Regions from separate parts of the Paenibacillus graminis genome, predicted to be linked through region 1. Evidence: riboswitches for the same ligand, from Rfam matches in the RefSeq annotation. Region 1 holds a riboswitch; each other region holds the start of a gene.
The links. A riboswitch is a leader RNA that binds a small molecule or an ion and turns the genes downstream of it on or off. The one in region 1 is predicted to bind cyclic di-AMP.
Positions count from the first base shown of each region.

Region 2: it holds a riboswitch for cyclic di-AMP, as region 1 does, so the genes downstream of both, PGRAT_RS00505 (C40 family peptidase) here and PGRAT_RS02970 (hypothetical protein) in region 1, are expected to answer to the same signal.
Region 3: it holds a riboswitch for cyclic di-AMP, as region 1 does, so the genes downstream of both, PGRAT_RS16105 (APC family permease) here and PGRAT_RS02970 (hypothetical protein) in region 1, are expected to answer to the same signal.
Region 4: it holds a riboswitch for cyclic di-AMP, as region 1 does, so the genes downstream of both, PGRAT_RS00140 (resuscitation-promoting factor) here and PGRAT_RS02970 (hypothetical protein) in region 1, are expected to answer to the same signal.

Region 1 covers NZ_CP009287.1:664,001-671,599, reverse strand. Annotated here, with positions in the region: gene PGRAT_RS02985 (SDR family NAD(P)-dependent oxidoreductase) at 1-689, opposite strand, end outside; gene ytxJ (bacillithiol system redox-active protein YtxJ) at 915-1,241, shown strand; gene PGRAT_RS02975 (glutaredoxin family protein) at 1,238-1,480, shown strand; cyclic di-AMP (ydaO/yuaA leader) riboswitch at 1,997-2,166, shown strand; gene PGRAT_RS02970 (hypothetical protein) at 2,282-2,794, shown strand; gene PGRAT_RS02965 (hypothetical protein) at 2,823-3,275, shown strand; gene PGRAT_RS02960 (O-antigen ligase family protein) at 3,304-6,111, opposite strand; gene PGRAT_RS02955 (hypothetical protein) at 6,347-6,535, opposite strand; gene PGRAT_RS02950 (sigma factor-like helix-turn-helix DNA-binding protein) at 6,794-7,120, shown strand; gene PGRAT_RS02945 (hypothetical protein) at 7,072-7,317, shown strand.
Region 2 covers NZ_CP009287.1:100,374-107,972, reverse strand. Annotated here, with positions in the region: gene PGRAT_RS00520 (M1 family metallopeptidase) at 1-1,186, shown strand, start outside; gene PGRAT_RS00515 (hypothetical protein) at 1,198-2,028, shown strand; cyclic di-AMP (ydaO/yuaA leader) riboswitch at 2,245-2,382, shown strand; gene PGRAT_RS00510 (C40 family peptidase) at 2,440-2,868, shown strand; cyclic di-AMP (ydaO/yuaA leader) riboswitch at 3,254-3,396, shown strand; gene PGRAT_RS00505 (C40 family peptidase) at 3,402-3,893, shown strand; gene PGRAT_RS00500 (GNAT family N-acetyltransferase) at 4,158-4,643, shown strand; gene PGRAT_RS00495 (c-type cytochrome) at 4,739-5,095, shown strand; gene PGRAT_RS00490 (4a-hydroxytetrahydrobiopterin dehydratase) at 5,225-5,512, opposite strand; gene PGRAT_RS00485 (hypothetical protein) at 5,746-6,039, opposite strand; gene motA (flagellar motor stator protein MotA) at 6,241-7,041, shown strand; gene motB (flagellar motor protein MotB) at 7,025-7,599, shown strand, end outside.
Region 3 covers NZ_CP009287.1:3,846,799-3,854,397, reverse strand. Annotated here, with positions in the region: gene PGRAT_RS16120 (ATP-binding protein) at 1-1,577, shown strand, start outside; gene PGRAT_RS16115 (DsbA family protein) at 1,671-2,426, shown strand; gene PGRAT_RS16110 (disulfide oxidoreductase) at 2,426-2,857, shown strand; cyclic di-AMP (ydaO/yuaA leader) riboswitch at 3,086-3,243, shown strand; gene PGRAT_RS16105 (APC family permease) at 3,370-5,187, shown strand; gene PGRAT_RS16100 (ABC transporter substrate-binding protein) at 5,401-6,438, shown strand; gene PGRAT_RS16095 (FecCD family ABC transporter permease) at 6,654-7,599, shown strand, end outside.
Region 4 covers NZ_CP009287.1:25,419-33,017, forward strand. Annotated here, with positions in the region: gene rsmI (16S rRNA (cytidine(1402)-2'-O)-methyltransferase) at 1-759, shown strand, start outside; gene PGRAT_RS00125 (AbrB/MazE/SpoVT family DNA-binding domain-containing protein) at 1,364-1,618, opposite strand; gene PGRAT_RS00130 (HD domain-containing protein) at 1,926-3,209, shown strand; gene PGRAT_RS00135 (TatD family hydrolase) at 3,264-4,034, shown strand; cyclic di-AMP (ydaO/yuaA leader) riboswitch at 4,234-4,449, shown strand; gene PGRAT_RS00140 (resuscitation-promoting factor) at 4,740-5,900, shown strand; gene rnmV (ribonuclease M5) at 6,081-6,632, shown strand; gene rsmA (16S rRNA (adenine(1518)-N(6)/adenine(1519)-N(6))-dimethyltransferase RsmA) at 6,629-7,513, shown strand; gene yabG (sporulation peptidase YabG) at 7,584-7,599, shown strand, end outside.

The DNA of each region.
Region 1 (7,599 bases):
AAAACCGGCTCCTTCCCCATATGTGCCTTGTGATCCTCCACAATACTCATAATTTTGCTCGCGGATTCTTCAGGCGGTATAGGCGCTGCCTCATTTTTCTCGCCGCTCATATAGGACTGCAGCCAGCCAGGATGGAAGACCATGACCTGGCCCCCCATCACCCGCAGATGATTATGCATCAGGGAAGACTGCATATTAAGCGCTGCCTTAGACATACAATAACCGTACATGTTAATCCGCTGGTTACGGCTGATACTGCCGGCTTCAGAGGATATGTTCACAATTAACTTTTGTTTCCCCTGCAGCAGAAGGCCCATCAGAGCATTGCTGACCCGCAGGGAACCAAGCGTATTGACATTATAAATGTGCGCCATCGCCGTGTCATCCATATCCACCAGTATGGTGGCATCGTCCGCCCGGTCAATCACTCCGGCATTGTTGATAATCAGATCCAGATGACCCGTGCATCCGGCAATGCTGCGTGCTGCACGCTTTACGCTTTCGCTGCTGCCGATATCCAGCGGAATCAGATTCAAATGGTCCTGATATTGTGCCTGCAGCGCTTCCAGGGCGTGAGATTCCTCAAGGTACTGCCCGGCGAACACCTTATATTTATTCTCCAAAAGCCAGCGCACAAGGAAAAATCCAAGTCCCCGGTCAGCACCAGTAACACAAGCGACCCTTTTCATGAATTTGGACACTCCTTCAACTTAAGAATCATACACTTGTTACCGCTATCATCCCATACACATTAGCATGGCACTTGGCTTTTTTCAACGTCCTGCACTGGACTGTCCGGATCGGCAGCACGGCGGATTCTTTCTTTTGACTTAATTTTTAACTATGTTACAATCAGAAATATCATTGTTAACAACCGAATTGTTAGCAAACTAAAAATCTCAGGAGGGATTCCAATGTCCATAGCACAAATTCACAGTGTCGACGAATTGCATCAATACATTGCACAGCCCGGTAAAAAGCTGCTGTTCAAGCACAGCACCACCTGCCCGATCAGCGCCAAGGCCAATGAAGAATTCCGGGCCTATGTCCAAAGCTCCGGCACCCCTGCAGCCGTGGTCCATGTGATTGAAGACCGTCCAGTCTCCAACCAGATCGCCGAGGACTTCGGCATCAAACATGAGTCTCCGCAAATTTTCCTGCTCGAAGACGGCGAGGTCCGCTGGAACACTTCCCATTGGAAGATCACCCGGGATGCCATTCAGGAAGCTGTGAACCTATGAGCCAACCTGTCATTATCTATTCAACCGCAAACTGCAGTGACTGCAACCAAGTGAAGCAACTGATGAAGGAACAGGGCGTTCCTTTTGAAGTAAGAGATGTTATGACCAGCACGGCTTATCAGGAAGAGGTGGAGAAGCTCGGTTTCATGGGTGTTCCCGTTACAGTATCGGGAGCTCATGCCGTCAAAGGCTTCAATCTGCCTGAGCTTAAGGAGCTTATTTCAGCAGCAGCCCGGTAATGCGCCGGAGCTTCTTTGGGCCAGCAGAGCTGGCGTAAAGAAGACCGGCGGGGCTTTTCCATGGAAGCTGATTCAGGTCCTTTCGGGGGATTCAGGAATGATTTGGGCCTGAATCCCCTTTTTTGCTGCCGATGAAACCTGCACTTGATTAAATGCCGCAATTGCCAAAATAATGCTGGCGACCGCCGGTTTTGCTTCATGTAGCGCTTACTTTGCCTTCTGACTCTCTATTGCTCCGGATTACTCGTCTTTGGACCGCTTCACAGAAACCCGGCTGAACTTTGAAAATCCGGTCTTTTTGCCGAGGCTCAACGCTTCCAAGCCCCTTTTTTCATAAAAAATAAAAACCGGCGTGCGAATGAGATAATTGGCCGATAAACGGCAACATATATGGTTTTATCCGTTTATTTCCTGCGAATTCCGGGATTTCAACGTTAATTTACGCCGCATTTCCCTTTTTCTTTTTTACAAAGAACCGCATGAAAGAGTATGATTCGATTTGAACTTATTCATGAAAACCAATCAACGCTGAATTCCCGCCACGCGGGAAACGGGGGAACCACCAGGCCACAAGCCTACTTGGGGTGAATCCGAAGGGGACTGCACCCATGCAGTCTCACTAGGCAGGGCGACTCTCACCGCCCGAATCCGACAGCTAACTCCGTAAGCGTATAGAGAGAGAACTTGATCCGCCACGCTTTTGCGCCAGGTTTATTTCAGCCTGTTACCAGAGCCGCAGCAGAGGTCCTCCTCTGCCTGCGGCTTTTTGTGTGGAGATCAAGGAGAAGGAGGAAGTGAGCAATGGAGTCACGCCGGTTGTTGCGTATAGAAATATGGGTATTCGATGCTCCCTGGCCAGTAAGCCCCGGGCCGGATCAGGCCGGAAATTGCCGTTACGGCCTCCTGAAGCTGACCTGCCCGGCAGGGCATAGCTGGTCACAGGGACTGCTATGGGAAGAGAAGCGGGTTGACCTGATCCAATGGAGCAGCTTCCTGCGCAGTATCCGCCGCTGCCGCCTTGAGGAGGCGATACAAATTGTAGACCGCTTAGGTCCCCGGTGGGAGCAGTCTCAGCGGAATCTGGTATCGAATGCACTGCTGCATCTAAAAGCAAAGCTTCAAGGGAAATTTATTGATACGCAGGTTCAGACAGACTACTCTTATTACCACTCCGTGCTGGCTGCCGGCGGTAAATCAAGTGCGGGAAGAATGTACTATAGACCCTCACGAACACTGCAGCTCCAGCAGGCCTGGCCAGAGCCGGATCCGGCAGAACTCATTAACAAATCTATCGCTTATTATTCTATTCTATAGTTTCTTATTCAGAAAGGACTGTGAGAACATGCCCGATCCCTTATCACGCACGTCGGCTTCAACAGCCGGATTTGCCGAGTATATTGAGAAGTACAGCGGGAATATCTACATGCTCAGCAGGCTGCTGCTCGGGCAGGGGGCCGAAGCAGAGGAGGCTGCGGTGAAGAGCTTCACGGAGCTTTATGAGCCGTATCTGCGTACAGGCTGTGACGCGCAGAGCTTCTCCCTCCAGGCCTACCGTGAATGCATCCGCTGTTGCTCCCGGATTGCCCAAGGCCGCAAGTCCCGTATTTCGGCCTGCCTGTCCTGGGAGGACCAGCTTGTGCATGCGCTCCGGTATGGCCTGCGCCTGTCCCTTACGGACATCAGTCTAATCCTCAGGATGAACCTGCCTGAGCTCAAGGCACAGATCCGGCAGATGCGCGAGCAACTGGCTGCACATGAAGCCGAAACGCCAACAGCCAGTTTATCCGTTGGATAAACTGGTGCGGCTTTTGACAGACTGTCCCTTATGATAATGGCTTCATTCCGGCAATTTGCTCGATCATACCCGCCTCTTGGGCATCGGCGGCAATTAGCTTATTATACACATCCTGATCCTCAGAGCTGTTCAGCTTTTTTAACCCGGCTAAATACCAGCGGGCCATCTCCCGGTTAACCGCATCCGAATAATTTTCGCCAAGTCCGCCCTTCAACGCAGCAACTGCGGCCTGGACATTTCCGGTGAGGTACTGCATTTTACCAAGTGCTAAGGTTGCGGTGGAAGAAAAAGCAGTTGTCTGATTGTTTGCTTCTCTCACAACTTGGCTATACGCCTCAATTCCCGTATTGAAGTTCGCCTTTGCATTGGCAGCGACCTGATCGACGACTGTGCTGTCAGAGCCCGGGGTGTTTAACAGATTCAGCCACTCTGTATAAATGGGTTGTCCCAACTCGTTAGACCGGACGATTAAGTCGTTATACCATCCAGCGCTCCACAAATCGCCCCGGCCGGCCAGATCGGCGTAACCGCCCGTGAAGCCCGTCTGGATGAAGTTCAAGGCCGTCTCTGTATCCCCTGTTATCTGCTTAACCTTACCCGCGCTCAGCGCAATCAGCGGCGTAACCGAGAAAGGCCGGCCCTGAAGCTGCCCGGAAGGCAATGTCTTCAAGAAGGCAATACCATCTACAACATCCTGGTAAGTGGTAAGGGCGGTCTGGAAGTACTCCTGTTGCTTAGCCTTGTCCTGTTGGAGGAGAGCCTGGACACCCAAACCAGATGCCCGGGTAATCAGCGGCTCGTACCAGTCAATATCCCAGATATACTTGTTCAGATTATCACGGTATACGGCATAAGCGCTCTCGCTCTTGCCCTGCAGATCATACAGAGCGATTTGCTGCTGCAGCATCTGCTTGTTGTTCGGCTCATCCTTTAGACCACGCTGCAGCACCGAAAGGGATTCTGCGGCAAATTGCTCGTTTTTGGTCTGGCTGTACACCTGATTATCAAGCACCGCCAGCAGGATCACTGATTCGGGATGTGAAGGCCGGATCTTCAGCGACTTCATCAGCGGAGCCTTAATCTCTTCATAAGATGTGCTGTATTGAGCAATGGCCTTCGCTTCGGCGAATGCGTTGGTGGAACTGATGCTGCGAAGTGAAACGATAAAGATTGCCAACGCGGCCGCGCAGGCCACGGCCAGATAACCGAGACGCAGTACAGACGAATTCCATCCGGCGGCGAGAGGTTTGGCCTCCATTGCAGCTGCCATTCCGCCAAGAGCGATGAATACGAGGATTCCCATGAAAGCATAACTCATATTAAAGTCCAGGATACTGTGTACCAGAATCGAAAGCGCAATAATCAGATAAAAGAAGCCGTTACCGTAATCATCTGTCCCCGCCCGCTTCATGTATCCTTTGGTATATTTGTAGAATACGAACAGGATAAACCCCATGAACACGATAAAGCCCAATATTCCAACCTCGATCAAATACTGCAAAAAGAAGTTGTGCGCCTGACGGCTGACATACGGGTTGTTCTGGTACTTCTCATACAGGGCGGCCCATCCGCCCCCGCCTACCCCAAGCACCGGATAATCCTTCGCTACCTTAAAAGCATCGCGGTAAAAAGTGATCCGCTCCAGCACACTGTGCTGCTCAAAGTTAATGTTCTCCAGGCGGGTTTCAATATTAGCCGGCAGAATACTCCGCGCGCTTGTACCAATCAGGAGCCACGCTGCAATAGCTACCACCGCTGTTGCTCCGATGGGCAGCCACAGATTAGCCAGCTTACGGGTAGACCAGTGCTCTAAGCGCTTCTCCAGCCGGGGAGCGGCAAAGTGTTGCACGGCCCAGCTTACAGCTGCGGTTACAGCACAAGCAATAAGCAGCCAGGACCAGCCCTCTACTGCCGCAGAAGCATCAGGAACCGCTGCCAGACGTTTGCCGATAGATGTTAACTTACCGATCACGGCCAGGGATGCAAGGGCAGCCACAATGAGATGAATGATCCACAGAATCTGCCGCGAAGGCTTTTGAAAGAGAAGCAGCAGAACAAATACTACCGGCAGCAGGACCAGGCCGCCCCGCGATAGGGTCAGTAGCAGCGACACGATAACCGGCACCAGCATAAAACCGTGAATGACCGTACCATACCATTTTGGAGACCGTATTAGTGCAAACACGGCAACGAACAGGAACGCCATCAGAAAGCCTGCATATGTATTGGCATACTGAAATACCGAGGTTAGACGCAGACCATTCGAGTCAGTCATTACTGCATCCAGGTACTTCCCTGATCCGGCAACAGTATTGGAGAACCAGCCGACCGCTCCTCCGGCCACATTCCAGGCACCCAACCAGTTCAGCAGACCAAACCAAATAATTAGGTAAGCTACGGTCATTATGACGTTTTGTATGAGAGCATCCACTTGTTTTTGTCGAAGAAGGTAGAGGCCTACAATAAATAATGCCGCATACATACTTTGAATAAGGAGCATATTGATTGCCATATAATGTGAAGCAGCTACAAAAAGCGACAGGAAGTAAGTCAGCGGAAGCAGAAGCACAGCCAGTGCGAGCAGATCCCGCTGATCCTCCAGCTTAAACTTTTTGTAATAGATGCCTGCCCAGACAATGAGCATCAGACTGCAAATGATAACTGAGATATAGAGCGGCTTCTCATAATCCGCACGCAGACCGTTAAATAATCCCACCTGAAATGGGGTCCATACGAGAAATAGAATAATACCGATAATCAGCACCCAGAGCGGGCTGGATATCTTTTCAGCAATTTTTGACTGTGTCGCCTTTTTACCGTATACAGGATGGCCCAATTTATATTCCCCTTTACAATTTATTGCATATACTTATTTATTATAATGTCATATTCTCTCATTGGCAAAATTACCCTAAATATAGTTGATAGATAACAAAAAAGGAGAACTGTGCGGCATTCGTAATTCTCTCAGCAATCCTCCCCATATCCGGTAGGCTCTACAAAATCTCCCCCAATACTTTCTGATACGTCAAAAAAGCCGCGGCAGCCTGCCGCGGCTTTCTATTCCTTTCTCAACCCTTTTTGCCTTTGCCGCCTTTGGCGAATCTCAGGAACGCCATGCAGCAGCCCAATATTCCAACGCCAAGCAATACCGTCTGCAGCGCCCCCAGCCACACTGAGCTCTCCGGTTTGATTAGGCTGCTGACAATGATCAGCAGAATCGAAGCCGCTACCAGCAAGGGTGTTTGCCTTTTTTTCATAAACAGAACCACTCCTTACTTACTAAGGTACACTATACGGCATTTTTTCGCCAGAACTAGCTTGGCGGCTGTCCCTGGAGTGTTTTTTTAATCAGCACTTTCCAGCTTTCTGCCTCCACTCAATAGCTGAAGTTGTAGTTTGTCATACAATATCAAACCATATTATGGTATTGTAATAGGAACAAATGTTCCTATTTTGGTTGTTTTTTAACTTCTAAAATTTCCCTATACATAAACAATGGTAAAGGAGAATCAGTTGTGAGCGCCTACGAAGAATACAAAAGAGAGATTTACCGGATTGGCTGGAGAATTCAGTACAAAGCAAGAAAGGTCCGTGCAAGAGAGTTCCCTCTCTTTGATAATCACACAACCGATCATAATTTTACGGCCATTTCCGATACAAAAATATGGATTCAAGACCTTTTGAGTCAGCTTCCGCCCCAGGGAAGTACCATAATCAGCAAGCTTTATCTGCAGGATATGACCGAACACGAGGTTGCAAAGGAACTTCATCTCAGTCAACAGGCGGTGAACAAATGGAAAAAGAGAATGATTCAATTATTATCTCAGACCGCGAATTTTTAAATCTGCTGCAAGAAGCGAAAAGAAAAGACCCTGCAGCAATCTTGCAGCTGGTGAACTTATTCAAAGAGGATATCCTCAAAGTTAGCAGATACATCCATCTGCCTGCAGAAGATGCGGTTTCTATGGTCACTTTGGAATTCCTTGAATTAATACAAGGGAAAAACCATGGCCTGATTCAGGATGAAAAGCATGGATAAGCGGTTTCTGAAGAAGATACGGGCTATTTTGAACCGGAGTTGAGCCGGAGAGCTTGGAAGCTTCGGGAACATAAAAGCTACATAAATTGAACTTGAAAATATTATATTTAATGCAGAGGTGGCGGAGGAGAAGTTTGGAACTGCAGGAGCGGTAGCGTCTGCCTTTGTCTGCGGATTTACACTGCGGAATAGCGGTATAAATTCAAGAAATCTGCAGACACCAGCGGCCGGAAGTCCAAACATTCTCTGGAGTCACGGCCCAGCCCAAATACAAAATCACAA
Region 2 (7,599 bases), 560 kb from region 1:
CGGCTTTCCGGTTAAGACCGCCAAATTGAAGCAGGGCCAGAAAATCTACAAATTCTATGCCGATGATGTCCATGACTTCGCCTGGGCTGCCTCCCCCGACTTTGTGGTTGCAGAGGAGGCCTTCTCGTCGCCCGAGGTGCCCGGGGTAAGGATCAAGCTCTACTTGGACCCGCTGCATAAGGACTTGCAGGAACGGTATTTCCAGGCTGCCAAAGCTGCCCTGAACACATTCAGCAAATGGTATGGTCCTTATCCGTACTCCACACTTTCTATCGTAGTCCCTCCCAAGGAGGGAAGCGGCGCAGGCGGGATGGAGTACCCCACACTTATAACCGCCTTCGGCGCAGCCGAAAATATGCCCGGAACCCAGCTGGAGCGGACCATTATCCATGAAATCGGGCATCAGTTTTTTTATGGAATGGTGGCCAGCAATGAATTTGAAGAGGCCTGGCTCGATGAGAGCTTCACCTCCTACGCGGAAGACCGGCTAATGGAGCAGGAATATGGGGTGGCGTCCAACCTCCCCCTTCAGGCCAGTCTGGTGCCCTCCGCGCAGCCGCTTACCCTGGAGACCTGGAAATACACCGGAGATGATGCCTATACCCGCAACATCTACATTAGGGGTAAGCTGGTGCTGAAAGACATTGAACGTCAGGTCGGAACCAAAACGATGGATGCCATCTTGGCCGCTTATGCCCGCAAATACCGTTTCCGTCACCCGTCAACTCAAGATTTCCAAAGGACGGTGGAAAAGGTGACTAAAAAATCATGGCAAACGTATTTCGAACATTATGTATACAGTGGCGGCGCTCCTGATTTTGCTATAAATCATATTACAAATACTATCCGCAAAGCAGGAACGGACAAAGAAGGCCTCCGATATGAATCCTCAGTTACAGTAAGCAATAGAGGCAGCCAGTACGGGGATGTGCCGGTAAAGTTTACCTTCGCGGACGGATATACCGTTCAAAGATATTGGAATGGGGAAAACAAGCAAACGACATTTCAGCTGTCCTACAAAGCGCCGCTCCTATCGGCAGAGATTGATCCGGAGCACTCCGTCCTGCTGGAGAGCAAACATCTGAACAATTTCAGAGTCGCCGAACTGGAACCTGATACGCTCTCACGCTGGACGCTCAGCATGACCAACCTGATTGAAAATCTGCTCGGAACTCTTGTCTGGTGAGGTGAAGGATTGTGAAAAGATCGATAAGCCGCGGCTGGCGCAGCATGAAAGAGCAATTTTATATCTTGATCCTGTTATTTATCTACCGGCTTTTCTGGGGCTATATCATGTACAAGTTTGTCAAAAGCGCCGTGGTTCCCGTGCTGCTGCGCTACCCGGATCAGCATGCGGGAGGCAGCGGAATGGGCAGGCTGCTGTACTATGTGGAGGGGCAATTCGCTCTGGGTAACGACCCGGCGGTTCAGCATTGGCTCTGGATGCTTCTGGCACTGAGCGCAGCAAGGCTGCTGCTCTCCCCATTTATCCGCGCAGGGCTGCTCCATGAGCTGCATCAGGAGCGCAAAGGGGAGCGTGGTATGTTCTTTTTTCCGGGCATGAGGCTGTACGGGCTTCCAGTGATGCTGTTCAGTCTCATAGAATGGGTGCTGGCGGTCCTGCCTTTATACTGGCTTCTTCCCAAAATGTACAACCTGCTGCTAAGCGGGATTCTGGACTATAGACAGCTGCTGAAGCTGGCCCCTTATATTCTGGCTTGGCTTGTGTATCTATTCTTCATTCGAAAGCTGTTGCTTTACATGCAGTTCGGTTATACGGCCGGAACAGGAATACTCCCATCCTTGATGGTATGCCTGAAGGTCATTGTCCCATCTGTAGGACTGTCCCTAGTGCTGGGGGCATGCGGGCTGGTGATGATGCTTGTTTGCGGAGCAACTGCGCTGCTCTGTCCTGGACTTCCGGCATTTCTGCTCCGCCAGTTCTCCCCGCTTCCCACTACATTGTTTAAAATGTGGGGAATCGCCGCACAGTACCACCTCTGGGGCAGTAAAACATTTCCACAATAATAGTGCCGCTTAACCGGCATAATAAAAGAGTCGCTACTCCTTTTTGGGAGCGGGACTCTTTTTTGAGTTACAAAGTGATGAAGAGTATTTGCAAAACTGTAAATCCTCTGGTACAATGATGCCTGTACTACTAGTAACAAATTTGTAATCTTTAAGTTACAGCTTGTCAACCATACTTAACTTAAGCATTAAAACTTGTCAACACACGCTCTTCTGGTGCATAAAACGCCAAATTCCCTGCACCGGGAAGCGGGGGAACCATATCTTGGGTGAATTGATCTCGCTTTAGAGGGGTCATAGGGGACCTTCTACCGAATCCTTAAGCTAACCTCGCAGGCCTTGGAAGGAGTACATCATTTGAAAAGTCAGAATTTCAAGAAGAAATGCACCGCAGCAGCACTTGGATTAGTGATGGTATTTACATTGGGAGCCGGAAGCGCTTTCGCCGATTCCAAGATGGACACCGTTATCGCAAAAACAATCGGAACCACCTATAAATTCGGGGGCACCAGCACCAGCGGTTTTGACTGCTCCGGATTCACCAGGTACGTATTCAAAAATGTCGGACTTACCCTGCCGCGCACTTCCAAAGCTCAATTCAGTGTTGGAACCTCTGTATCCCGCAACAACTTGCGTTCAGGCGACCTCGTCTTCTTTAACACTTTTGGATCGGGAGTTTCCCATGTTGGAATTTATGTCGGCAATGGCAAATTCGCACAATCCTCCAGTTCACGCGGCGTGACCATAACTTCACTGAGCCAAGCCTACTGGGCCAACCGCTACGTTGGCGCCAAACGAGTGATGAGCACTACAGCGTATCAGGCTGTTGCCTACGATTGATAAACGTTATTCCCCTCATTATTGCTACCTCTAACAACTAAATGTAACTTATACGGACCCGGAGCTGATTATTGCCGTAATCATTTCCGGGGTTTTTCTTTTCCTTATTCTCCCTTTTACACGTTTCGGAGTTCTTTGAAACACCTTTTTGCTAAATATTCCAAAAAACTCTGCCATAAAGCTTACGCAGCGCGTAAAATGAGCCTTTAGAATAGATTTTTGTCTCGTCAAACGGAAAAAATATGCATTAATATGCTTTAAATGATTGCCAAGAGCTTCTGTCTTTGTTACAATTATCGCAGTGAGTTGATAGTAACATTTTTGTAATTATTCAAACTTAATTTACAAACATTTTGTCATGTATTGATCAGCAAGCTAATCCTAATCAACAGTTGTGCCGAGTTCCCTAATAATTAGGGAAACGGGGGAACCGATTTTGGGTGAATTGACCTCCTATTCACAGAGGGGTCATAGGGGACCTTCAACCGAACCCTTAAGCTAACCTCGTAGGCAATTGGAAGGGGTATTTACTTTTGAAGAAGAAGCTGGCCGCAGCATTACTGAGTTTTTCCATTATCCTTACCATAGGAGCAGGAAGCGCTTTCGCAGACTCCAAAATGGATCAGGTTATCGACAAAGCTATCGGAACGAAATACGTATCAGGCGGAATATCGACTAACGGGTTTGATTGCTCCGGATTTACGATGTATGTTTTTGACAAGATCGGAATCAACCTTCCTCACCAGTCCGGGTCCCAGTACCAAATGGGAACTGCAATATCGCGTGACAACATCAGACCGGGCGATCTCGTATTCTTTAATACAAGCGGCAATGGCGTATCCCATGTCGGTATTTATGTCGGTGAAGGCAAATTCGCACATGCATCTTCTAAACGTGGTGTAACCGTCAGCTCCTTGAATGACAGCTACTACGTCAACCGCTACGTTGGCGCCAAACGAATTATGAGCACAGATGCTTATCAGAATGTAGCTTCCGATTCCCAAGACAACGATGATGTACAATAAACAGCATTTGTAATTCCCAAAGGCTCTTCTCCAGGATTTTTGCCGAAATTCTGGAGGGGGGCTTTTTTTTGCCTTTTGCCTACAAGAAATATTTACCCTGCTCATTATTTGCCAAACACAAAAACCCCTAATTTTCGCTATTTTCCAAAATAATATTCTGCGATCAAGGGCTTCACCTTCTCTTAAAGTTTTTGCGTCCCAAAAGGAGGTTATGTATATAATTAAAGATATAACGTTTCACTTTGGATGGGAGGCCGATACCTGATGATTAGTTCCCCCGCAACCTTTTACACTGTTCCTATGGATGTTATCCACGCTGCCGAAATATGCCAATGGGTCTATAAGCCACCGTATAACATTTACGGCTGGATGTCCTGGGAGCAGATGCAGGCTTTGGGCATTGAGTTCGGTGATCCCCGGCTTCGAAGTGAGCAATATGTCTCAGTGGTGAACGGTCAAGGCATGCTCTGCGGCTTCGCGCAGCTCTTCCCCATGGAAGGTGTAGTCCGGCTTGGAATCGGCATGCGGCCGGATCTGTGCGGACATGGCATGGGGCATCTGTTCATGAATGCTGTCGTCAAGGAGGCTCTGGAACGTTATCCCGACCGTGAAATTGATCTGGAGGTGCTGACGTGGAACCAACGGGCCATTCGCGCTTATCAAAAAAGCGGATTTACCATTACTGATACTTATGAACGCCGGACCCCAACAGGTGACAAGCCTTTTTACTGTATGGTCTATGATAAATAGCACAAATCAGTCAATTATTTGTTACAAAAGCTATGATAACGCTTTACCTTCTTGTATAATGTAGAAAGCAGCTTACATGGAGGGGACGGATGCAGATGCAGAAATGGATCATGAGCGGTTTATTTTTTGCCGCCTGTGCCTTTGCGGTAGTCTTAATGTTTACTTTGCCGGGCAAAGCCGAAGTCGCTGAGGAGAACAAGCCAACCATGCCGGAAGTACAGCTGGATGCTGCGGGTGCGGAGGCCATAGTGAAGGCTAATTGCATTACCTGCCATGGGGATCAGCTCCAGGGTGGTGTAGGACCCAGCCTGCAGCAGGAAGGCGGCAAGCATGATGTCGGGGAGATCTTCACCATTGTGACTAAAGGCCGCGGACAAATGCCATCCTTCAAGGATAAGCTGGCCCCGGAGGAGATCGCTAATGTAGCCATGTGGCTCGCAGAGAAAAAGTAGCTTTACTTACGCTTCACAGAAGAAAGAGCACAAAATGCCCTTGCAAGGATGATGTTAATCCTAGGCAGGGCATTTTTTTATATAAGGGTTATGATGAACTCTCATTCGGACCAGTTCGATCGGGGCTGGTTAACGGTTCTTCTCAAAGGCTTCGTTAAATTCATGAGCCTGCCGGATATCAAGTGCGGTAAGCCCCTCCTCCTCTGCCGCAGACAGGCGAAGGAAGACCGTTTTATAATCAACTGTAATATGCGGATGATGCTCGAATGCTTCCGATATAGCCGCCACCTCGTCCACAAAAGCAATCCCCTTCATATATTCATTGAACATGTATTTGCGCACCAGAGTATCCTGCTCCAGTTTCCATCCTTCCAGCTTGCTCACCTGCTCCCGCAGCTCCTCTTCCATAAATTGCAATGTTCTTCCTCCCTTACTAAATTAACAGCAAAAGCCCTGCACTCTTTTACCAGTAGCGTTAATGCTTGAAACAAAACATCCCTCAGCTTATATAAAAGTCCAAGGGATGCGCCAGGATGAGGTTTTTTTTGGTTTAATGTATTCACAAATCCCAGCAAATAGTACTCGGCTCCATCAATTTTACCATGTTGCGCAGGCTGCGGGCAAACCGCCCTCCCGCAGCTGCCTGTCCCCTAGACCAGAAGGACTGAAGCCAGATCCTCTTCGCCAAGCAAAATATTAATCCGGTGTGTCTCCTTGTCATAGATCACAACTCCACTGCCCACCTCAATAACCGGCTCATTGCCCAGGGCATAGAACAGATCTTCAGCAAGTGCTTCCCAGACTTCCAGCTTCGACTCCTGAGGCAGCCCCTGCCACTCCTCGGGCTCCATTTCAAAAAAAACATACCCGTCGGAAATTCTTCCTACCGCTTCCGTCAGCTCACTCAGAATTTCACTGTAATCCCTGCCGTGCTTCACACCCACATCAATCACTCCGTTTTCTCCACAGATGAATAATATCCTACCCTACTCATTATAGCCGAAAAAATGACTTCACAAAAAAGGGAATGCTGTCGATAAATAAGAATATACGTGATTGGTCAGGCAGATGTCCCACCGCTGTTCATGGATGATACATGCGGTACAGTCAGGCCATTTCTTAATTCTCATGGACGAGGTGCATAAATGGAAATTTCAACAATAATCGGTTTGATTTTTGGTCTGGTTACAATAGTATGGGGGATGTATCTTAAGGGTGCTCCACTGCATGCCTTAAATGCTCCTGCCGCTTATGTAATTATCCTCCTGGGTACAGCAGCATCTATATTCATGGCTTTCCCGTTCTCGGAAGTCAAGAAAATCCCCTCATTGTTCAAGTTAATATTTGTAAAGAAAAAAATGGTCAGCAAATCAGAACTCATTACCATGTTCATGGAGTGGGCTTCCATTACCCGCCGCGAAGGTCTGCTTGCCCTGGAATCCAAGGTCGATGAAATTGAAGACAACTTTCTCCGGAACGGCATGCGGATGATTATTGACGGCAACGATCAGGAATTTGTCCGTGATGTGTTAATGGAAGATATCCATGCAACTGAAGATAGACATAAGGCCGGAGCGCTTATCTTCTCCCAGGCCGGCATGTACGCTCCGACGCTGGGGGTACTCGGGGCCGTTATCGGGCTGATTGCTGCACTGTCAGATATGAGTGCCATGGAAAAACTGGCTCACGCCATCGGTGCGGCCTTCATCGCTACACTGGTCGGTATCTTTACAGGTTACGTGCTCTGGCATCCTATTTCGAACAAGCTGAAGCGGCTGTCCAAGCGGGAAATTGAGGTTAGGCTGATGATGGTAGAAGGGCTCCTGTCCATTCAGTCCGGGGTGTCCACAATCGCCATCAACCAGAAGCTCTCTGTCTTCCTCACTCCAGTGGAACGTGCGAAGCTGAGTAACAAGGAGGGGGCTTCCAGTGAGCAAAAAGACTAGACATGAGGAGCACGAAGAGCATGCTGACGAATCCTGGCTGCTGCCCTATTCTGACTTAATGACGCTGCTGGTCGCTCTGTTCCTCGTTATGTATGCTATGAGTGCAACGGATGCCAAAAAATTTGAAGAAATGGCACAGGCCTTCAGTTCGGCACTGAATGGCGGGTCTGGAGTGATGGAATACCGGTCTGATGCTCCTACAAGTACTCAGCTCGATCAGGGCAAAGCCGATAAAATGAACAATGTCGTTGCTCCTAATACGGGTACCGCAGATATCGCCAAGCTTCGTAAGAAGGAACAGGAGGAGCTTGAGAAGCTGAAGAAACAATTTGACCAGTACATCAAGAACAACGGTCTGACCGATTTGCTCAGCACCAAGCTGAATCAATCCCAGCTGACAATCACCATAAGTGACAACGCCTTGTTCTCCTCCGGGCAGGCTGTAGTTAAGGATGAATCCCGGCAGCTGGCCAAATCCATTTCCACTATGCTGCAGCAATTTCCGAATTATGAAGTACTGGTAGAGGGCCACACGGATAATATCCCAATCTCCAATAG
Region 3 (7,599 bases), 3.2 Mb from region 1:
TCAGCTGCGGGATTCTGATTATGCATTGCAGCGGGATGATGAGCGTTCGCTATACGGCGGCTTTTGAACAAAGCACGGGTTCGATTCTGGGGGCCTTCGTACTCTCTTTGGTGATCCCTGCAGTCACAGCTTCCTATCATCCGAATTGGACAGCGAAACGCTATAATATGTTTTCTGCCAAAAAGTTATTGCTCATCCTTGTACTGACCGCTGTGCTGTCGGGAACGAATTATATAGCTATGGCCGGAGCCTCATATGTGGACACGGAGCCCTATATTTATATGGGCCGGACTCCGCTTCTGAATGATTCAATGCTGGGAATGATTCTTGCCTGCACGTTCCTGCTGGTAGTGGCCGTTGTGCTTGGACTTATGTACAAAGACAGGAAGCAGGTGCTGTTCACAGCACAATTTAATGAGCAGCGCTACACGGCTTTATTCGAGTTCAGCCCTGATATGGTAGTGTGTATCGACCCTGTGCGCAAAAAGGTGATCAGCGCCAATCCCTCACTCCGGCAGACAACAGGTTACGGACAAGAGGAACTGAGTGACTACAAAAATGTGTTGTTCAGCACCGGGGATGAACTGGCCCTCAAAGCAGCCGTTAAACGCGCTGCGCGGGGACAGTCCGGAAAGCTGGAATTGACCGTCAAAACCAAAAGCGGGGCCAGGCTGATATGCAGTACGACCGTTTTTCCGCTGGTTAACGACAAAGAAACTTACGTGTACATTATCGCTGAAGACATTACGGCTCTGGCTGAACAACAGCAGGAGCTTCTGATCGCCAAAAATGCGGCCGAAAGCGCTGCGCGGATGAAAAGTGAATTCCTGGCTACAATGAGTCATGAAATCCGGACACCGCTTAATGGCATTATTGGCATCAACCAACTGCTCGCGGAGGAAATCACGGCACCCGGGCATCAGGAATTGTTGAAGCTGCAAAATACGAGCAGTCTTGCATTGCTGAATGTGATGAACGATGTGCTCGATATTTCCCGTCTTGAAGCCGAGAACATGCTGCTGGTAAAATCGCCGTTCAAGCTTCCTGCATTGCTGCGGGAATGCATAAATCTGTTCACGGTTGCGGCGAGCCACAAAGGGCTTGCATTGACCCTTGAGATCGCCCCGTCCATTCCTGAACAATTAATCGGGGACAGTGCGCGGATCCGCCAGATTCTGGTGAATCTGATTGGCAATGCAGTTAAGTTTACTCATGAGGGAGGCATAACAGTTGCTCTTGAAACCTACAGCAAAGAGGGGGCTTCCCTGGGACTGCTGTTCAGAGTCAGTGACACAGGAATCGGGATTGCACCGGACAAGTTGAAGCTGTTGTTTCAGCCCTTCTCGCAGGTGGATGCTTCGCATAACCGCAAGTACCAGGGAACTGGCTTAGGGCTGGCGATCTGCAAAAAGCTTGTTGAGCTTATGGATGGAAGCATCTGGACGGAAAAGGCAAGGGACGGGGGGACGGACTTCTTTTTTAAGATCCCGCTGCAGCTTATGGACACCTTCCCGGCGGTAGGAAATTCCAATGAACAGGGAATCCGGGAGAAGCGGGAGAAGTCGGAAGCGGGTTGAACGAAGGTTTGCCAAGCGGAGAGTTTTAATTATATAATTTTAAAGAATATGATTCCTCACAACAGTCCCTCCAGGACAGAAAGGAACTCTCTTTTGGGCAAATCTAAAACAAACAATGTCATGGTTTCCGGGCTAAGTAAAGCTGAGAAACGCAGGGCTGAGCTGGAGCAGCAGAAACAGAAAACGAGAATTCTAATTATTAGTACGGTCGCAATTGTGGTGATAATTTTTGTCGGACTTTTCATGTTGGCATCGAGGGATTCCTCTTCATCGGCAGATTCAGGCAAAGCGGTTGATTTCAATTACAGTGAGTTCCCAAGACTGGGGAAAGAGGATGCCCCTGTCAAAATCGTCGAGTTCGGTGATTTCAAATGCCCGGCCTGCGCCCAGTTTACAGGTGTAATCAAGCCGCAGATTGTGCAGGAGTATGTGAATCAGGATAAAGCAGCTTTCTACTTTGTAAATATGGCTTTTATCGGCCCGGATTCCGAAACAGCTTCGCTGGCGGCATTATCAGTCTATCATCAGAACAATGAGGCTTTCTGGACTTACTACGATGCGCTTTACGCCAATCAGGGGGATGAGAATGCAGAGTGGGCCACGGAGGACTTCCTGGTGAGTCTTGCGGAGAAGGAAAAGCTGCCTGTCGATCTGGATCTTTTACGCAAAGATATCCAGGAACGAACTTATGAAAGTGAGCTGCAAAGTGATATCAGCACCGCCAAGGATACCGGTGTAACCTCTACACCTAGTGTATTCATTAATGGACACAAAGTGGATGAGCCTTTCAATATGGAAGCTATTAAAGCTCAGATTAAGTCCGCTTCCGAAGCTGTGAGCGCCGAGTGATGAAGGCCACTACATTCTGCAGACGCCACTGTCTCTATTTGGCCTGGTTTGTGTCTGTTATCGCAGTAGCGGGAAGTTTGTATCTAAGTGAGGTATTAAAGTACGAGCCCTGCAAGTTATGCTGGTTCCAGCGGATTTTTATGTACCCGCAGCTTATCCTGCTGGGCATTGCGACCTACCGGAATGACAAAAAGATCATTCCCTATGTGCTGCCCCTAAGTCTCATTGGCGGGTGCATTTCTATCTATCATTATGCAGAGCAGAAGATACCGGCGCTCAGCAAGGTGCTTCCCTGCACAATTGGCGTACCCTGCAACAAGGACTATCTGAATTATTTCGGGTTTATTACGATCCCTTTGTTAGCCTTAATTGCCTTTGCGCTAATCGCAATTTTGCTCTGGATCGGGCGTAAAGAGGATAACGTAGAATAAAGAATATCGCAGCAGGATTAAGAGGTTCAATTAATCCTGAAATTTCTGACACAATTAGCGATCAAAACCTTGAAAAAACACGTGATAAAGGGATAATCGCAGAGAATGAAAGATCGCGAGTTCCCTCATCGTTGTTTTGCGTAATTTGGATGTTTTTTCATTCTTTTTTCATTTTTTTCACCGCTTTACGGAAGGCTCATTGTAGACTATCATTAGACCTTGTGAGAAGTTGAATATGCGCTGAATTTTCCGTATGGAAAAACGGGGGAACCAACATTGGCCTAAGGCCAAAGGGGTGAATCGGGGCGGTCCGCAAGGGCTGCAACCGTAGGGCTACCACAGCCCGAATCCGCCAGCTAACCTCGTAAGCAATGGTGGGATAATGACGATGCGTAAGCATGCGGATCATTTCCGTATGCTTATTTTTGTGCCTGCATTTATGAAAATCCACCAATGAAAACAGCGCACGGTATTACCGTTTCAACCTAACAAAGAGAGGAACTGTTACTACAATGGTAAGCAAGGTAAAACGACTATTGATCGGGCGTCCGATGAAGTCGAACGAACTCGATCATGAAAAGTTATCCAAGGTGAAAGCACTGGCTGTCCTGTCTTCTGATGCGCTCTCGTCTGTAGCCTACGGAACGGAACAAATCCTGATTGTGCTGGTGGCTGCAGGCTTCACGGCTATCTGGTACTCATTGCCAATCGCACTAGCCGTATTGGGCCTGCTGGCTATACTGATTTTATCCTACCGTCAGACCATCTTTGCTTATCCGCAGGGCGGTGGCGCGTATATCGTAGCCAAAAGCAATCTGGGTGTTCCAACCGGACTCCTCGCCGGAGGATCTTTGCTGGTGGATTATATTTTGACCGTTGCGGTCAGTGCATCGGCGGGCACGGATGCGATCACCTCCGCTTTTCCAAGTCTTCATAATCATAGCGTACTTATCGCTGTTACTGTGATTCTGCTCTTGACCATCGTCAATCTGCGGGGGGTAACAGAATCTGCATCATTCATCGCGATTCCCGTGTATCTGTTCGTGGTATCGATCTTCGTATTGATCATTGCGGGGGTATTCAAATATGCAACCGGCGGAGCACATGCAAATGTTCCTGAAATCGGGGCGGCTGTGTCGAATGTCAGTTTGTTTTTGCTGCTTAAGGCCTTCAGCTCGGGCTGTTCGGCTCTGACCGGGGTAGAGGCTGTCTCGAACGCCATTCCGAACTTCAAGGCGCCTGCGGAGAAAAATGCCGCCAAAACCCTGATGATGATGGGGCTTATCCTGGGAATTATGTTTACGGGAATCACGCTGCTGGCTTACTGGTATGGAATTACGCCTGATGAAAAAGCTACGGTGGTCTCGCAAATTGCCGAATCTACGTTTGGGCGCGGCGGTTTGTACTTTTTCATACAAGGGATCACAGCTGTCATTTTGTTCCTGGCTGCGAATACAGCCTACTCGGCGTTCCCGCTGCTGGCGTTTATGTTTGCCAAAGACAAATATTTGCCTCATGCATTTATGGTCCGCGGTGACCGCTTGGGCTTCTCGAACGGCATTATCTTTTTGGGCGTATTGTCAGCTCTGCTGGTCGCGGCCTTTCACGGAAATACGGAAAGTTTGATTCCATTGTATGCGGTGGGTGTTTTCATTCCGTTTACGCTGTCCCAACTAGGGATGATGGTGCATTGGTACAAAACCAGACCTAAAGGATGGCAGAATAAATTTGCCGTGAACACGGTGGGGATGCTTACGACTCTGACCATTACCTTAATCTTCATTATCACCAAATTCTCCAGCGTCTGGATGGCCTTTATCTTCCTGCCGATTGTAATGTTCGTGTTCCACAGGATTCACCACCATTACCTGAATACTGCGGATCAGCTGCGGATTTGTCCGGCAACGGATAAACCCTGCATCAAGGGAAGCACAGTGGTCGTACCTGTCGCCGGTGTAACACGCGCAGTGCTGCATTCGATCAGCTATGCCAAGTCCTTAACGGATAATGTGGTGGCTGTGTATGTAGGCTTTGATGAAGAAGAGATCAACAAAATGGAGCAGAAATGGGAGGAATGGAATCCGGGCGTGCGCCTGATTGTTCTCCGTTCCCGCTATCGCAGTATTCTCCGTCCGCTGGTCAAATTCATAGATACAGTAGAGTGGAAGACTGCTTCAACCGACCATATTACTGTACTCATCCCTCAGTTTATCACCAAGCATTGGTGGCAGGCGGTTCTGCACAATCAGACCAGCTTGTTCATCCGTTCTTATCTAATGAATCAAAAAGATATCGTCGTTGCAACCGTCCCTTATCATTTGCATAAATAGACAGGGTAGCTGCCACCATTAAGACTGTTTCCGGATTCCGGGAGCAGTCTTTTTACATATATAAATGAGTTCATTTGTCAAAACGTGCAAATATGCAAAATTTAAATATTTATGTTGACATAGAGAATGAGAATCAATATCATTTAATGGGATAAGGCGATGGCAACCAGACTTTTGACCATTTCAGATTATACATATATAGGAGGGGTATTCATGTTTTCGGTTAACCTAAAAAGCGCAGGCCGTATGAAGCTGGTCTCAACGGGATTGTTGGCTGCAATGCTTGTATTGTCGGCCTGCGGCAATAATAGCAGTACCAATTCAACAGGGGGAGCGGCCAATGCGCCCGCAGCTTCAACGGATGCTGCTACAGCACCAGCTTCAGAAACTCCTTCCGCAACAGCCGCGCCAGCCGCAGAGAAAACGGTAACCGATGCCATGGGGCATGAGGTAACCGTTCCGGCTAATCCTCAGCGTGTGCTTGCTTCGTATCTTGAAGATTATCTGGTGGCGCTTGGGGTAACTCCGGTTGCACAATGGTCGGTGCCCAACGGGATTCAGGACTATCTGGCAGCTGAATTGAAGGATGTGCCAACGATCAGCTATGATCTTCCACTGGAGGCAGTAACAGGCTTTGCACCGGATTTTCATATTGTTCAATCGGAATCCAGCGTGGAGAATGGCCTCTATGACCAGTTGAACAAGATCGCACCTACGTATGTGCTGGGCGACGAGATCAGCAAAGACTGGCGCAAGTCTCTGCTTAAAATTGGTGAACTGCTGAACAAGAGCGCCGAAGCTGAGCAGGTGATAGCCGCTTATGATCAAAAAGCTGCCGCTGCCAAAACCAAAATCTCCGCTGTAATTGGAGATGATTCTGTAGCGATCCTGTGGCTTGTTCAAAAGAACTTCTATATTGTAGACGAAACACGCAGCAGCGGCGCGGTAGTCTACGGTGACCTCGGCCTGAAGCTACCTAATCTTGTTACAGAGATTCCTGCGGCTTCCAGAGCCACCTGGAATCCGATTTCTCTTGAGAAACTGGCAGAGCTCACTGCAGATCATATCTTCCTGGTTAACAGCGACAAAACCGAAGGTTCAGAAATTCTGAACGGTCCAATCTGGAAAGGCATTCCTGCCGTTAAGGCTGGAAATGTGCATCAATTTGCCTCCAACCACAGCTGGCTGTACAGCGGAGCGATCGCCAACTCCAAAACCATAGACGATGTATTGAGCAGTCTGGTGAAATAAAAATCCGTAAACGCTCGTTGACATGCTTCCTTCGAAGCGTATTGAAGGTGCAGGCCGTTGTATCCACGGATACGCGATTCTGCACCTTTTTTAAAAAATGTAAGAGAATCTGCTTGGAAATTGAACGCTTGTGCATCATCAGAAGATTTGCGATAATGAGAATGATATTTGTTATCATTTAGATTTCAGTAATTATCCTGGTAAGGGGACGACTTATGGTCACATCCACACACGCAAACTCCCGTGCTCATCCGGAAGGGGAGAAGCAGCTGAAATCCCGCCCTGTTGCAGCTGCAGTTATTCTGGTGGCAGGTCTTGGGGCTATCCTTATGGGTCTGGCGCTTTCCGTCTCGGTTGGTGCGGCGGATATCAAGCTGGCCTCTGTATGGGAGGCGGTATTCCGCTTTAATCCCCAGCTGCCGCAGCATCAGGTGATCCGGGAACTCAGGATTCCCCGGGCATTGGCGGGGGCAGTGGTCGGTGCCTGTTTTGCAGTAGCCGGTGCAATTATGCAGGGAATGACACGCAATCCGCTGGCAGATTCGGGATTGCTTGGACTTAATGCTGGAGCAAGTGTGGGATTGGCATTGGCTTTTGCCTTTGCGCCCTCGTTGTCCTTCATGTATATCATGCTCTATTGTTTCCTCGGTGCCGCAGCAGCGTCAATTCTGGTCTTCGGAATTGGTTCGTTGTCGCATAGCGGACTAACCCCGCTGCGGTTGACACTCGCCGGAGCTGCCGTGAGCGCATTGCTGCTTGCCATCAGTCAGGGCATTGCGATTTTGTTCCATCTCTCGCAGGATATTGCTTTTTGGATGGCGGGAGGAATCGGGGGGACAAGCTGGACACAGCTGGGGGTCATGTTTCCTTGGGTTGCTGGAGCTCTTGTAGGGTCAATGATGATTTCGCGTTCCATCACCCTGCTCAGTCTGGGTAAGGACGTGGCGGCAGGCCTCGGGCAGAGAACCCGGCTGGTCCAGACCACCGGTATACTTATCGTAGTAGTGCTCGCTGGAGCAGCGGTATCCGCAGTGGGGCCCATCGCTTTTGTCGGATTGATTATCCCTCATATCACACGATTTCTCGTCGGGGTCGATTACCGCTGGATTATTCCCTGCTCAGCCGTGCTTGGAAGCGTCCTGATTGTCTTTGCGGATATTG
Region 4 (7,599 bases), 640 kb from region 1:
ATTATTGCCGCCGAGGATACGCGGATGACCCGCAAATTACTCAGTCACTTTGAAATCACACCATCGATGCTGTTCAGCTATCATGAGCATAACAAGGCCGCGAGCGGGCCCGAACTGATACGCTATATAATAGAAGGTAAAAATTTGGCACTCGTCAGCGATGCCGGCCTGCCGGCCATTTCTGACCCTGGAGCCGACCTCGTGGCGCTAGCGGTCAGCCACGGCATTCCCGTGATTCCGATCCCTGGAGCCAACGCAGCATTGTCTGCTTTGATTGCTTCCGGTTTGCCCACAACCAGCTTCACTTTCATTGGTTTTCTGCCCAGGGAGCGTAAAGATATCCGTAGTGTGCTGTCAGGTCTTCGTTCCGCGCAAGGGACCTTATTGTTCTATGAATCACCGCACCGCGTGTCTAAAACATTAGCCCACCTGCAGGAGGCATTCGGCAACCGTCGGATTGTACTCGCCCGTGAGCTGACTAAGCGTTATGAGGAATTTCTTCGCGGCACTATTGAGGAGTGCCTGGTCTGGCTGTCGGAGCATCCACCGCTGGGGGAGTATGTGATCGTGCTGGAGGGTGAAAGCAAGGAGGAGGCTGAGCTTGCTGAATCCTCATGGTGGCGTGAACTGAGTATCGAGGAGCATGTAACCCACTATGAAACTTCCGGGCTGGCCCGTAAGGACGCTATGAAAAAAGCTGCGTCGGATCGCGGCTTGGCCAAACGTGATATTTATAATGCTCTTCTGGAGAAGGAATAAGCAACATATTCAAGAGATAACTGCACATTATACATTTGCTTCGACTTCTATCTGGTATGAAATAACTGTATAGAATGCAGATATCCAAATCTACCAATGCTAAGTGGGTTGAGCCCAGTGTGACTTGTTACGCGTAGTCAAGCGATTCCCAACGGGAGAGCGCTCCAATGCACCTGAAACCGCTCACCCGCCAGTAACCAGCGAGCACCAACGTCACAGGAAAGTGCTGCTGTAGAGCGATTCACGCAGGTAGAGCGGCTTCTGCGCCCCTCGTTGCCCGTGAGCGCCTTGCGCAGCTGCCATAGAAGCGCGAAGCCTATGGCGGAACCCTTCTCATGACAAGGCCCCGAGGGCTTGCCCGAAAAAGGGCCGGTCCTCCGCCAACCGCTGCTTCCTTACGCGCATCCCCACAGTTAGACAAGCTTCCGGGTGTCCAGAGGGCGGGAGCCCTTGGGGCCCTCCCTGTAGGGAGGGTTTGGGAGGGGAAAAACCTTGGGAGGGTAAAAACGCATAAAAAATACCCCCCGCAAACACGGGAGGCCAAGGAGATATAAAAAAGGTTAGAATTAACAATTGGATTAGTTCCTATTATAACCGATTTGTTTTAATTTGTCACAGGGGTAGGGATGGCAGAAATACAATCGTGACAAACAATTTTTCCTTTGAAGTAGGTTACATTCTCAGCATTGCCGCAGAAGATGCAAGCAGGCTCGTATTTTTTCAGCATGATCCGCTCACCGTCCACGTAAATTTCGAGCGCATCTTTTTCTCCAATGCCCAGTGTGCGGCGCAATTCGATTGGAATAACAACCCGTCCTAGCTCGTCGACTTTTCTTACAATTCCTGTTGATTTCATCATTTCAATCGTTGCTCCTCTCAATGTTCAAAAGCGTCATTATTCGACATTGTTCACCGTTTTATGATACTTATAATACCAACCATTCCCAAAACAGTCAACCTTTTTTGTGGTTAATTTTAAGGGGATTTTGAAAAAAAACTTTTGTACCGCTTATAATCAACTCAAATGACAAGAAAAAGGCCTGAAAAGGAATTTGTCGATTTGTAAATCGTTAAAACGCCATCATTCGACAAAGTACGACAATATATACTATTATAACCGTTATTTCAACCGATTCCTAATCCTAAAATTTGAAGGAGTTGATTTTATGAAGCAGCTGCTGACAGAAGAAAAGGTTTTTAAAGACCCGGTTCACAATTATATTCATGTCCAGGACACCATGATCTGGCGATTAATCAATACCATGGAATTTCAGCGTCTGCGGCGGATCCGCCAGCTCGGCACTTCTTATCTGACTTTTCATGGAGCGGAGCACAGCCGTTTTTCCCATTCATTGGGTGTCTATGAAATTACGCGGAGAATCATCTCCCAATTTGAACGCAGCGGTTATAAGGATTGGATGCCGGAGGAAAGTCTGCTGACTTTATGTGCAGCGCTCCTGCATGATTTGGGGCATGGCCCCTTCTCCCATTCTATAGAAGAAGCTTTTGAAATGAATCATGAGGACTGGACCTGCAGAATCATACAGGAGAACACGGAAATTACAGCAATTTTACGCGAAGTAGGCGAGGATTTCCCTCAAAAGGTTGCATCTGTGATTGCCAAAACGTATGAACATGAGATCGTTGTCAACCTGGTGTCAGGCCCTCTGGATGCAGATCGTATGGATTATTTGCTGCGGGATGCGTATTATACTGGGGTGAACTATGGGACGATCGATATTGACCGTATTCTGAGAATGCTGCGACCCTATAATGGCCGTGTTGTCGTAAAAGAATCGGGTATGCACGCCATTGAGGATTACTTGATGTCACGTTACCAGATGTATTGGCAGGTTTATTTCCATCCCGTTACGCGCAGCTCGGAAATTATTTTAAGGCAGATTTTCCGGAGGGCGAAAGAGCTTTTCCAGGAGGGGTACTCTTTCCGGTTTATGATCAATCCGCTCAGCGATTTATTCGGTGGAGAGATTAATGTAGAACAATATTTACTCCTGGACGAGGCTTTGGTTCAGACAGCCTTTATGCAGTGGACGCTGGAAGACGATAACATACTGGCTAACTTATGCAGCCGTTTTATTCATCGTAAACTGTATAAATATGTGGAGATGGACCATCTTGATTCAGAGACCATTGACGAAATCCGCCGCAGTTTTGCCGGTGCCGGACTGCATCCGGATTATGACCTGGAAATCGATTATCCGACAGATCTGCCTTACGATGTTTTCCGTCCGGGAGAGGGGTTTGACAGCAAGCAGATTTTGCTGCTTGACCGCCATGACAAGCTGCGTGAAATCTCTGAGGTATCTGATATAGTGCGCTCGATCAGCGGCATCCACCGGGGCAGGTATCACCTGTATTTTCCGCAGGATAAGCTGCAGGAGGCACTGACCCGGCTTCCTGGTTCCATTGGCGAGATCTTTGCAAAATAATACAAAAATTTCTGGAATTCATCATAGAAATCAATCCTGAAAGGATGGTATTGCATGCGCTTATTCGACACACATACTCATCTGGATGCCCCACAATTCGACGACGATCGTGAGGAGGTCATTGCCCGCGCGTTAGAGGCTGGAGTCACCAAGATGATTAACATTGGATTTAACCGGGATACGATTCCAACGACAATGAAATTGGCAGAGACTTATGATTATATTTATGCAGCTGTCGGCTGGCATCCCGTAGACGCTATTGACATGAAAGAGGGGGATATGGACTGGATCGCTTCCCTGTGCAGCCATAAAAAGGTGGTGGCCATTGGAGAAATCGGACTGGATTATTATTGGGATACATCCCCAAAAGAGGTACAGCACGAGGTATTCCGCAAACAGATCGGTTTGGCCCGTGAACTAAAAATGCCTATCTGTATTCATAATCGGGATGCCCACGAGGATGTAATCCGGATATTGCGTGAAGAGAAGGCGAATGAAATCGGCGGTGTGATGCACTCCTTCTCCGGCAGCTGGGAAACGGCCAAAATGTGTCTTGATTTGGGCTTTCATTTGTCCTTCGGGGGACCTGTAACTTTTAAGAATGCGAGGGTGCCAAAAGAGGTGCTCGCTCAGACTCCAATGGACCGGCTTTTGATCGAAACTGACTCCCCATATTTGACGCCGCACCCCTTCCGCGGGAAGCGAAATGAGAGTGCTTATGTGAAGCTTGTGGCTGAGGCTGCTGCGGAAATAAAAGGGATTGATTTACAGGAATTAGCTGAAATTACGTATGCGAACGCCCTGGAACGATTTGGAATTGTCTGAAAACGGGAGAAAATGCGGTGAAAAAAGAAGTATAGCCGATATATTAAACTTTTTTAACATAAAAACAGCTGATTATTACAATATTTTAATCATTTTTTTGCGTAAACGTGGTTGAATGCTCCTTTACAACATGCATCAAAACAGGATATCATCTTTTCAGTGAAGTGAGCTGTTGTTACTGTGACAGTCACCAAATTCATGGATCGTCTCGCTGAGTCTCCGTATGGAGAACGGGGGAACCAATGATGCTCTGCCGCATAGTGCACACAGAAATGCCGCAGACGTTATTTGATTTCTTTACGTGGTCTTTGGGGTGAATTTGAGGGCAACCGCCGTGAGCGGGTGACCTGAGATAGGGCGTCTCTCTTATGCCCGAACCCGACAGCTAACCCCGTAAGCGCAAGTAAGAGAGGAAACCTCGTGCATAAACATTCCCGCGTATTCTGACACCCGGAGAGCCACGAAAGAGTCCTCTGTGAACTCTTTTCGGGCTTTTTTTGTTTTTGAATAATGCGGATGTTCCCGGCATACTGTTATATAACAGGTATCTGGAGTAGCTATGCCGAGCAGGCGATCCATGAGCAGGAAACGCTAAAGCAATGCGGGCGTATCCTGTGCAATCTCAAACCTAGTTTCGTCAGAAGTGATGAAGTCACCTTTGTTATACAACTTGGACGACGGGGCTATGTAAGGAGGATGGAGAGAGTGGGCGTATTCCAACCAGAAGTATCCCATGATTCGCAATCATCCAGCAGGTCTTTCGCATTTCGGTGGAAGCAAGTGAATTCTCGCGTACTTTCGCTTGCAGGCGCGGCCTCAATTGTTATCGCGCTGGTAATTCTGCTGTACGTACACGGTCAAAGCATTAAAGAAATAACTTTAGTAATAGACGGGAAGGTACAAACGCTTGAGACGCGGGATGCGCTGCTCGGCGATGTGCTGGCCAAGGAACAAATTTCGCTGCAGCCGCATGATGCTTTATCTATTGGCCTTAGTGATGAAATAAAGGACGGAGACCGTGTCGTCATCAACCGTGCGCAGGCGATTAAGATCACTACGGATGGGACCACCAAAACGTTGTACACGACCGAAGATACAATCGGTCAGGCGATTGACAAACTGGGCATTGGCCTGGAAAGCTATGACAAGATTTACCCTTCGCTAGGCACCGCAGTTTCTGCAGACATGGAAGTCAAAATTGTTCGGGTTAACAAGCAAGTGGTACAGCGGACAACAGCTTTGCCTTTCCGAGTCATTAAAACCGCAGACCCCTCCCTGACCAAGGGAACGGTGAGAGTTGCACAAGCGGGCAAACCGGGCGTAATGATCCAGCACATCGAGAAAATCTACCGAGATGGCGAGCTGGCATCCATGCGTATGGTCGGCAAGGAAGTACAGGCGGTCACCAAAGACAAAATCATTGCCATTGGTACCAAACCGCTTCCCAAAGCTGTTGTAGCCACTACCGTAACTTCTAAATCAACAACAACTTCTAAAACATCCAAAGTGAGCGCAAAAAGCAACAATGTTGCCAGTAAAGCAGGCGTAGATTTTGAGTACAAGAAAATTATCAGAAATGTATCCATGACGGCCTATTCATCGGAAGAGCCTGGTATTGGCAACCGTACGGCTTCCGGCACACGCGTAACGGAAGGCCGGACCATTGCTGTGGATCCGAGCGTAATCCCTATCGGCTGGTGGGTGTACATTGAGGGACTTGGGTTTCGCCGTGCAGAGGATACCGGCGGTGCCATTAAAGGCAACAAGGTGGATGTGTATTATGATTCACTGAGCCATGCCCGTAACTTTGGCCGGAAATCACGCACGATCTATGTGATAGGGCCTGTGAAGCCAGAACTGAACTAAGTGGCAGATACTTTGCAAATTAGCGGTTTATAGGATATAGTGAGGGTAGCACTTAAGGAATTCTCAGGAATCTGAACGTGAAATTACAGAGCTGCCGCTCATCACTTATACATTCTTTAGCCAAAAGGAAGGGGAGCGAATCCTCTTCTTTTTGCGTTGCAGAGTAAGGAGTACAAAAAAATGATCAAAGAATTAATCGTTGTGGAAGGCAAAAGCGACACCGTTGCCATAAAACGGGCTGTTGAGGCCGATACTATCGAGACCGGCGGATCGGCAGTCGACCGCAAAGTCATCGCCAAGATAGCGCTCGCTATGGAACGCAGAGGGGTCATTATACTTACTGATCCTGACCATGCCGGTGAACGGATCCGGAAGATCGTCTCTTCCAAGGTGCCGGGCTGCAAGCATGCGTTTATCCCCGAGAAGGATGCTACCCGAAAAGGGGATATTGGTGTGGAAAATGCCTCACCGGAGGCAATCCGCCATGCGCTTAAGCATGTGCATACCTCTTTTGAGGGTGCACCGGCCCTGATTGGGTTAGAAGACCTTATGGCTGCAGGGATGATGGTGCATCCACGGGCAGCAGAACGGAGAATGGCGCTTGGCAATCTGCTCGGGATCGGCTACTGCAACGGCAAGCAATTATACAAGCGGCTGGCGATGTTCGGCATTACACGGGAGGAATTTTCGATTGCTCTCGCGCAAATTGATCAGGGAGGCATTACCTCATGAGCGGCAACAACAATATCTCATCCCCGGCACGCACCAAGGAAATCATTCAGCGGTACGGGTTCTCATTCAAGAAAAGCCTGGGCCAGAACTTTCTGATTGACCAGAATATTCTGGATAAGATTGTGGATGCTGCAGGCCTGGATCAAGCTGCCGGTGCATTGGAGATTGGACCCGGCATTGGCGCTTTGACCGAAAGGCTGGCTGCTGCAGCCGGAGCAGTAACGGCAGTAGAGATCGACCGGAGGCTGATTCCGATTCTGCGGGATGTTCTGGCGGCCTATCCGCATGTGAAAATTCGTAACGATGATGTGCTGAAGGTGAACCTGCGGGAACTGTTTGCCGAGGATTTTGCCGCAGTGGAGAGGGTCAGTGTAGTGGCCAATTTGCCTTATTATGTGACCACACCCATACTCATGAAGCTGCTGGAAGAGAAGCTGCCCCTGGATAACATCGTTGTGATGATCCAGAAGGAGGTTGCTGAGCGTATGGCAGCTTCCCCGGGCGGCAAGGAATATGGCAGTCTCAGCATCGCCGTGCAGTACTACAGTGAGCCTGAATTGGTCTGTATCGTACCGCGTACGGTATTTATTCCACAGCCTAACGTGGAGTCGGCGGTTATCCGTCTTAAGGTGAGAGAGCGTCCGCCGGTAGAGGTTGCGGATGAAAAGCATTTCTTTGAGGTCGTGCAGGCTTCCTTCACCCAGCGGCGCAAGACGATTGCGAACAACCTCAAGGCACGGTTCTTTCCGGAAGAGGGACGCGAGCGGCTGGAGTCCCTGCTCGCTGAAGCCGAAATAGAGCCAAGCCGCCGCGGGGAAACACTAAGCCTGGCGGAGTACGCCCGGTTAAGCGCTGTGCTCCTTGCTGCCGGGATTGTTTAAGCCAAATCACCGCCGATTAAGAACCAACCGGGGCCTTTGCCCATACGATGGGATAGAGGTGGTGTTTGAAATGAATTTAGGAGACT